DNA from 2 places in the Streptomyces sp. NPDC007863 genome. Region 2 is predicted to be linked to the other one. Evidence: riboswitches for the same ligand, from Rfam matches in the RefSeq annotation. Region 2 holds a riboswitch; the other holds the start of a gene.
The links. A riboswitch is a leader RNA that binds a small molecule or an ion and turns the genes downstream of it on or off. The one in region 2 is predicted to bind S-adenosylmethionine.

Region 1 (4,613 bases), on a different contig from region 2:
GATCTGCCTCTACAGCTTCCTCATCATCATCCTGACGGGCGTCTATCTGACGATGTTCTTCCACCCGTCGATGAACGAGGTGGAGTACGCCGGCTCGTACGTCCCGCTCCAGGGACAGCTGATGTCCGAGGCGTTCAACTCGACCATGCACATCTCCTTCGAGGTGCGCGGTGGTCTGCTCATCCGGCAGATCCACCACTGGGCGGCGCTGATCTTCCTCGCCGGCATGTTCGTGCACATGATGCGCGTCTTCTTCACCGGCGCGTTCCGCAAGCCGCGTGAGATCAACTGGCTGTTCGGCTTCCTGCTGTTCTTCCTGGGCATGTTCACCGGCTTCACCGGTTACTCGCTCCCGGACGACCTGCTCTCCGGCACCGGTGTCCGCTTCATGCAGGGCGCGATCCTGTCGGTGCCGATCGTCGGCACCTACCTGTCGATGTTCCTCTTCGGCGGCGAGTTCCCCGGCGGCGACTTCGTCGCCCGGTTCTACTCGGCGCACGTGCTGCTGCTCCCCGGCATCATGCTGGGCCTGGTGGTCGCGCACCTGATCCTGGTGTTCGTCCACAAGCACACGCAGTTCGAGGGCCCCGGCCGGACGAACAAGAACGTCGTCGGCATGCCGCTGCTCCCCGTGTACATGGCGAAGGCCGGAGGCTTCTTCTTCCTGGTCTTCGGCGTCATCGCGGTGATCGCCGCGGTCGCCTCGATCAACCCGATCTGGGCGCTCGGCCCGTACCGCCCGGACCAGGTGTCCACCGGCGCCCAGCCCGACTGGTACATGGGCTTCGCCGAGGGTCTGATCCGTGTCATGCCGGGCTGGGAGATCAACCTGTGGGGCCACACGCTGGTCCTCGGCGTGATGATCCCGCTGGCGATCTTCCCGGCGGTCCTCGCGGCCATCGCGGTCTACCCGTTCATCGAGTCCTGGATCACGGGCGACAAGCGCGAGCACCACATCGCGCAGCGCCCGCGCAACGCTCCGACGCGCACCGCCTTCGGTGTCGCCTGGATCACCGCGTACATGATCATGCTCGTCGGTGGTGGAAACGACCTCTGGGCGACCCACTTCCACCTGTCGATCAACTCGATCACCTGGTTCGTGCGGATCTTCTTCTTCGTCGGCCCGGTCATCGCGTTCATCGTCACCAAGCGGATCTGCCTCGGCCTCCAGCGCCGGGACAAGGACAAGGTGCTGCACGGCCGCGAGTCCGGCATCATCAAGCGCCTGCCGCACGGTGAGTTCGTCGAGGTCCACGAGCCGCTCAGCCAGGGCGAGCTGTACAAGCTCACCGCGCACGAGCAGTACGAGCCCGCCGCGCTGCCGCCGGCCGTCGACGAGAACGGCGTCCAGCGGAAGGTCGGCGCGATGGAGAAGCTCCGGGTCAAGCTCAACAAGGGCTACTACGGCGACGACAACCAGGTCGCCAAGCCCACCCTTGAGGAGTACAAGGAGATCCAGAGCGGCCACGGCCACCACTGAGACCCTCCTGACCTCCTGATGTAGGTCGCCACGGCGAGAGCCCCGTCCATTCGATGGACGGGGCTCTTTGCCGTTCCCGCGGATCGATAGGCTGGACCCCGTATCCGACGCACGATCATCAGGAGCTGCCATGAGCGCTGTGACCCCCGCTGGAGGACCTACCACGGCGGGCCGCTCCTGGCCCGTCCTCCTGAACGGCCTCCTGGAGGGGAAGAACCTCTCCGCCGACGACACCGCCTGGGCGATGGACCTGATCATGAGCGGCGAGGCGACCGACGCCCAGATCGCCGGCTTCATGGTGGCGCTGCGGGCCAAGGGCGAGACCGTCGAGGAGATCAGCGGGCTGGTCCGGACGATGTACGCGCACGCCAACACCATCGAGGTGCCCGGACCGGCCGTCGACATCGTCGGTACCGGCGGCGACGGCGCCAAGACCGTCAACATCTCCACGATGGCCTCGATCGTCGTCGCCGGCACCGGCACGAAGGTCGTCAAGCACGGCAACCGCGCCGCCTCCTCCGCCTCCGGCTCCTCCGACGTCCTGGAGAAGCTCGGCATCAACCTCGGCCTCACCCCGGCGCGGGTCGCCGAGGTCGCCGAGGAGGCCGGCATCACCATCTGCTTCGCGGTGAAGTTCCACCCCTCTCTCCGGCACGTCGCCGCCGCCCGCGGCCAGCTCGGCATCCGCACCACCTTCAACGTGCTCGGCCCGCTCACCAACCCGGCCCGGGTCCGCGCCCAGGCCGTCGGCGTCGCCGACCCGCGGATGGCGCCGATCGTCGCCGGGGTCTTCGCCGAGCGCGGGAACTCGGCCCTGGTCTTCCGCGGCGACGACGGCCTGGACGAGCTGACCATCACCGGCACCTCCCGGGTGTGGGTGGTCCGGGACGGCGCCGTCCGCGAGGAGGTCTTCGACCCGAAGGACGCCGGCATCGACTACGCGCCCCTGGAGGCGCTGCGCGGCGCCGACGCCTCCTTCAACGCCGATGTGGCCCGCCGGCTCCTGGCCGGCGAGACCGGTCCCGTACGGGACGCGGTGCTGCTCAACGCGGCGGCGGCGCTCACCGCCCTGGAGCCCGGCGAGGGCACCCTCGCGGAGCAGCTGCGGGCCGGGATGGCGCGGGCCGCCGAGTCGATCGACTCCGGGGCCGCCCGCGCGGCCCTGGACCGCTGGATCGCCGCCAGCAACGCCTGAGCCGCCCGCCGCGGTCCGCGCGACACCCGTTCCGGAATGCGGACGGGGTTGCGCGGACCGCGAGCGGTGGCATACGTTCGGCGACAGGTCATGAGTGACAGCCCTCAAGCCCCGGCTGGCTGTCCGGCAACCCTCCGTCCGTGGCGGGGTGCCCCGGGTGAAGACCAGGCCGTGGACAGCAAGGTCCTCGGCAAGCGCGGACCCCTGCGCCATCCCTGGGGTCCTGGTCCTCGAGGGAGCGGTCTCGTGAGCAAGCGAATGCGTTAGGGCCTCCGGCCCCTTCTTCCCACCCTCCGTACGGCCCCCTCGCGTCGCCGTGCGTCGAGGTCGACACCCGTATGCGGTACGCCGGTTCGCGTCGCCCTGCGGGTCCTTCACGCCACTCGCCTGTACCGCCGGGAGATACCGCCATGTCCGCATGCCCGAACACCGCCGCCGACACCGCCTCCGCCTCCGTCGAGACCTCCGCCTCCGTCGAGACCTCCTCCTCCGCCGAGTCCGCCGACGCCTGCTGCACCGGGCCGCTGCCCGTGCTCGGCCGGGACGTCACCGTCCCGCTCGTCACCGGCGGCGAGGTGACCTACGCGGCCCTCGACTACGCGGCCAGCGCCCCCGCCCTCCAGCGCGTCTGGGACGACGTCGCCGCCTACGCCCCGTACTACGGCAGCGTGCACCGGGGCGCCGGCTACCTCTCCCAGCTCTCCACCGACCTCTTCGAGCAGAGCCGCGCCACCGTCGCCGCCTTCCTCGACTGCCGCGACGGCGACCAGGTCGTCTTCACCCGCTCCACCACCGACTCGCTCAACCTGCTCGCCCAGGCCGTCCCCGCCGACTGCCAGGTCTTCGTCTTCGAGACCGAGCACCACGCCTCCCTGCTGCCCTGGCGCGACGCCCAGGTGACGTACCTCAACGCCCCGCGCACCCCCGCCCAGGCCGTCGAGACCCTGGAGCGGGCCCTCGCCGACCGCGACCCCTACGGCCCGGCCCTGGTCTGCGTCACCGGCGCCTCCAACGTGACCGGCGAGCTGTGGCCGGTGCGCGAACTCGCCGCCGCCGCCCACGCGCACGGCGCCCGGATCGTCCTCGACGCCGCCCAGCTCGCCCCCCACCACCCGGTCTCCGTGAAGGACCTGGACGTCGACTGGGTCGCCTTCTCCGGACACAAGCTGTACGCGCCCTTCGGCTCCGGCGTCCTCGCGGGCCGCGCCGACTGGCTCCAGGCCGCCGAGCCGTACCTGGCCGGCGGCGGCGCCTCCCGCACGGTGGCCCGCCGGGCCGACGGCGGCGTGGACGTCGAGTGGCACACCACCGCCGCCCGCCACGAGGCCGGCTCCCCGAACGTCATCGGCGTCTACTCCATCGCCTCCGCCTGCAAGGCGCTCACCGAGGCCGGCTTCGACACCCTCGTCGCCCGCGAGCAGCACCTCATCGACACCGTCCGCGCCGGGCTCGCCGAGGTCCCCGAGGTCCGCGTCCTCTCCCTCTTCGGCGACGACGCGCCGCGCGTCGGCGTCATCTCCTTCGTGGTCGAGGGCTGGAACAGCTCCCACTTCGCCGCCGCCCTCTCCGCCGAGTACGGCATCGGCGTCCGCGACGGCCTGTTCTGCGCCCACCCGCTGGTGCGCACCCTCCTCGGCTCCGACCCGCAGGACCCGGGCGAGTGCGGCGCCCCCGAGCCGGCCGCGCCGGGGGAGCGTTCCCTCAACGCCATCCGGGTCAGCTTCGGCGCCGGCACGCCGGACGAGCACGTCGAGCGTTTCGTCGGCGCCGTGAAGGAGCTCGTCCGCGACGGCGCCCAGTGGAAGTACCGCACGGAGGACGGCCGCTGCGTGCCCGACCGCGGCTGACCCGGCCGGCTCAGGCCGCCAGCCGGGTGCCCAACAGGACCATGCGCAGGGCGCGTTCGGCCGCGTCCGCCAGGAACTCGGCCCCCCGGTC
Region 2 (4,613 bases):
GGGCCCCTCGACGACGAGACGTCGGTGGCCGATCGCGCCGCGCCTCAGGCGGTCACCTTGACCATGTCCGCCTGCGGACCCTTCTGACCCTGCGAGATCTCGAACTCGACTCGCTGGCCCTCTTCGAGGCTGCGGTACCCATCCATCTGGATGGCGCTGTAGTGGACGAAAACATCCGCACCACCGTCGACCGCGATGAAGCCGTAGCCCTTCTCCGCGTTGAACCACTTGACGGTGCCCTGAGCCATGCCTAACTCCCCTATTACTTACTGGCCCTTGCGCGGATCCGCACTTCACGGACCCGGGTCAGAACCTGCGCCGGAACGCGTCGACCGCGGCTGAATGTATCTGTCCAACTGCCCTCTGCAACAGGGCAATCCACCGGGAATTCTGGAAGGCGCGGAAAGGGGAATCGGGGAGAAATCCATGAATTGCCGGGCAACTCGGGCCGGGCGAAAGCGGCATAAGGGGCAGAGTGCCTATGCTTTTCGGCCGCTTCTTGGCCCGTTCTCGTCAGGTCCGCGGCCACTCTCATATGCGCCCGGCATGCGCGGCGGAGGGGGCTTCCCCAACTCTATCGCGCTCAACCATGCAGAATTGCCCCCTCCGCTTTCTCTCGCGGAAGGGGCAATTCTGTAGCGAAAGCTACCAACAGGTAAGGATCAGCAGCCGCCGGCGACGGCCGGGATGATCGAGACGCCCGCGCCGTCCGGCGTGGCGGTCTCCAGGCCCTGCTCGAAGCGGACGTCGTCGTCGTTCACATAGACGTTCACGAAGCGGCGCAGCTTGCCCTGGTCGTCCAGGACGCGGGCGGCGATGCCCGTGTGGTTCTTCTCCAGGTCGGCGATGACCTCGGCGAGGGTGCCGCCCTCGGCCGGGACCTCGGCCTGGCCGCCGGTGTAGGTGCGGAGGATGGTGGGGATGCGGACGTTCACGGCCATGTCGATGCTCTCCGTACGGGTGTCGGCGGGTGTCAGTGGGCCAGGCCCGCGTCGCGGAACGCGTCCAGGCTCGGGCGGATGGTGGCGGTCGCCTGAGAACTGTCGGCAACGGCGTCCAGGGTCTTGAGCCCGTCACCGGTGTTGAGGACGACGGTGGTGAGGTTCGGGTCGATGACGCCGGCCTCGACGAGCTTGCGCGCCACGCCGACGGTCACGCCGCCGGCCGTCTCGGCGAAGATGCCCTCGGTCCGGGCGAGCAGCTTGATCGCGTCCACGACCTGCTCGTCGTTCACGTCCTCCACCGCGCCGCCGGTGCGGCGGGCGATGTCGAGGACGTACGGGCCGTCGGCCGGGTTGCCGATCGCCAGGGACTTGGCGATGGTGTTCGGCTTCTGGGGCCGCACGACGTCGTGGCCGGCCTTGAAGGCCGCCGACACCGGGGAGCAGCCCTCGGCCTGGGCGCCGAAGATCTTGTACGGCTTGTCCTCGACGAGGCCCAGCTTGACGAGCTCCTGGAGCCCCTTGTCGATCTTGGTGAGCTGGGAGCCGGAGGCGATCGGGATGACCAGCTGGTCGGGGATGACCCAGCCGAGCTGCTCGCAGATCTCGTACGCGAGCGTCTTGGAGCCCTCGCCGTAGTACGGGCGGAGGTTGACGTTCACGAAGCCCCAGCCCTCGCCGAGCGGGTCGCCGATGAGCTCCGAGCAGAAGCGGTTGACGTCGTCGTAGTTGCCCTCGATGGCGACGAGGTCACCGCCGTACACGCCGGCCATGACGACCTTGCCCTGCTCCAGGTCGTGCGGGATGAAGACGCAGGAGCGGAAGCCGGCGCGGGCGGCGGCGGCGCCGACGGCGCCGGCGAGGTTGCCGGTGGAGGAGCAGGAGAGGGTGGTGAAGCCGAAGGCGCGGGCGGCCTCGATGGCCTGGGCGACGACCCGGTCCTTGAAGGAGTGGGTCGGGTTGCCGGAGTCGTCCTTGACGAAGAGCTTGCCGGGGGCGACGCCGAGCTCGCGGGCGAGGTTGTCGGCCTTGACGAGCGGGGTCCAGCCGGGGTTCAGGTTCGGCTTCTCGGCGACGTCGGCCGGGACGGGCAGCAGGGGCGCGTACCGCCAGATGTTCGCGGGGCCGGCCTCGATCCGCTTCCGCAGCTCCTCCGGGTCGCCGAGCGGCAGTTCGTAGGCCACTTCGAGGGGGCCGAAGCAGAGCTCGCAGGCGAAGATCGGGCCGAGGGCGAAGACCTCGCCGCATTCGCGACAGGAAAGCCCGGACGCGGGACCGAGATCGACGGTGGTGCCGGTGGTGTCGGCGGCGGCAGGTGCGGAGGTCTGTACAGCCATGGAGGGGAGGCCCTTTCTCCTCATCTTCCTCATGACGCATTTCGCCATGAGACGGATTTGGCACCTTCCCTAGCCGGGGGCCTCGCTGGCGCAAGACAAACCGACTGGAGGGTTGCCGGGGCTTCAACGGGCCGTATCCCTCTGCCCCTCTGGATGAGCGGTATTCGATTGTGAGACGCGGGCGGGACCCCGACATGCATCGGGCCTCCGCGTTGTTCAAGACTGTAACCGAAGGCTTCGAAGGTGGAGACGGTCGTCCGATCCGCGAGATGGAGATCACGTTGCTGGAAGAAGTGGAGCGCTGGCTGACCCGGCGGTCCTGGTCCGTGTCCGACCGCCCCCTGGAGCGGGTGCTCGCCGCCAAGCGGGGGACGACGGTCAGCGTGGTGCTGCCCGCGCTGAACGAGGAGGCGACGGTCGGGGACATCGTCGGCGTGATCCGGCGCGAGCTGATGACCGAGGCGGTGCCGCTCGTCGACGAGCTGGTGGTGATCGACTCGGGCTCCACCGACCGCACCGCCGAGGTCGCGGCGGCGGCCGGCGCGCGCGTCGTCGCCCGCGACGACATCCTCCCCCGCATACCGGCGGTGCCGGGCAAGGGCGAGGTCCTGTGGCGCTCACTCATGGTGACCGGCGGGGACGTGGTGTGCTTCGTCGACGCGGACCTGAGGGACTTCTCGGCGGACTTCGTCACGGGGATCGTGGGCCCGCTCCTCACCGACCCGGACGTCGACTTCGTGAAGGCGATGTACGACCGCCCCTTCGGAGACACCCCTGGTCAGGGCGGCCGCGTGACGGAACTGGTGGCGCGCCCGCTGCTCAACCTGCACTGGCCGCGCCTCGCCGGCTTCGTGCAGCCGCTGGGCGGCGAGTACGCGGCCCGGCGCTCGCTGCTCGAACGGCTCCCCTTCCCCGTCGGTTACGGAGTGGAGCTGGGCCTCCTCGTCGACGCGCTGCACACGGTGGGCCTGGACGCCCTCGCGCAGGTGGACGTCGGGGTCCGCAAGCACCGGCACCAGGACGGGCAGGCGCTGGGCCGGATGGCGGCGGCGATCTACCGCACGGCGCAGGTGCGGCTCTCCCGGGGCCATCTCGTACGCCCCTGGCTCACCCAGTTCGAGCGGGGCGAGGACGGCTTCGAGCCGCGCACGTACGCGGTGGACACGGAGGAGCGCCCGCCGATGGCCGAGATCACGGAGTACGCGCAGCGCCGCGTGGCGTAGGGACGTCACGACGCGAAGGCGCGCCATCGCGTGGCGTAACGTCCGTAGATGATGCGCTTTGCCTACATTGCCCTTTTATGCGCTTCAGATCATCGCACCCGCTTCTCCGCGTGCTCGCGGCGGGCTCCCTCGCCGTGGGCGCGCTCTCGCTGACGACGGCCGGGCCCGCCGCCGCCGACGTCGTCGAACCCTTCGGCGAGCGGTACCAGGAGTCCCTGTACGGGGACTTCACCACCATCGGCAACACCGTCATGGGCTGCCCGGAGACCCCCGCCGACCTGGCGGCCCGCTGCGCCACCGCCACGAAGGGCGAGGGCGCGGACAACAACAACACCTTCGTGATGCGGCGCCTCGACACCGCCGGCACCGGCGACGCCTACGGCTCCAGCACCGGCCGGGTCCGGCTCCCCGAGGGCGCCGAGGTGGCGTACGCCCGCCTCTCCTGGGGCGGCAACGACGGCACGTACCGGGGCCCGAGCGGGGCGCGGCTGAAGCGCTGCGACATCTCCGGCGCCGACGTGGCGCCCTCCCCGGGGGACCCGGCGACCACGGCCCCGCTGCTCGCGGTCGGGGCGAAGGCGGCGGCGCCCGTCTCGATCGACAGCATGGTCGTCGACCCGGCCGACACCAGCGGTCCGCACTACTACACGGGCGAGTCCGACGTGACCGCCGCCTTCGCGGGCGTCTCGGGGACGGGCGCGCCGGTGGCGGTCGGCGTGAGCGGCGTCTGGGCGCCGGACGGCAAGGGCTGCGTCGCCGGCTGGTCCCTCACCGTCGTGTACCGCTTCCCGGGCCCCGACCCGGTGAAGGCGCCGGAGCGGCGCTCCGTCCACGTCTACGGCGGGCACGTCCTCCAGCGCTCGACCTCCCCGGCGACGACGATCACGGTGGACGGCTTCCACCGCTCCCCGGGGAAGGCGCGGGCGAGCGTGACGGCGTACGAGGGCGACTGGAACACCCCCGGCGACAGGTTCCTCGTCGACGGGAAGAACGTCACCGAGTCCCACACCGGCAACACCGCCAACTTCTTCGTCAGCGAGGACGACGGCGCGGTCTCCCCGGACCTCGTCGACAACCTGTCCATCGACGCGAAGGAGTTCGACGTCCCCGAC

Region 1: another riboswitch for S-adenosylmethionine. It lies ahead of ABZ621_RS03620 (aminotransferase class V-fold PLP-dependent enzyme); the one in region 2 lies ahead of thrC (threonine synthase).

The regions. Positions count from the first base shown of each region.
Region 1 covers NZ_JBEYEI010000002.1:218,159-222,771, forward strand. Annotated here, with positions in the region: gene ABZ621_RS03610 (cytochrome bc complex cytochrome b subunit) at 1-1,480, shown strand, start outside; gene trpD (anthranilate phosphoribosyltransferase) at 1,611-2,675, shown strand; SAM riboswitch class IV at 2,762-2,878, shown strand; gene ABZ621_RS03620 (aminotransferase class V-fold PLP-dependent enzyme) at 3,086-4,522, shown strand; partial or broken gene ABZ621_RS03625 (glycerate kinase) at 4,536-4,613, opposite strand, start outside.
Region 2 covers NZ_JBEYEI010000016.1:118,588-123,200, reverse strand. Annotated here, with positions in the region: gene ABZ621_RS24775 (cold-shock protein) at 45-248, opposite strand; gene ABZ621_RS24770 (MoaD/ThiS family protein) at 663-941, opposite strand; gene thrC (threonine synthase) at 974-2,278, opposite strand; SAM riboswitch class I at 2,296-2,438, opposite strand; gene ABZ621_RS24760 (glucosyl-3-phosphoglycerate synthase) at 2,560-3,501, shown strand; gene ABZ621_RS24755 (hypothetical protein) at 3,579-4,613, shown strand, end outside.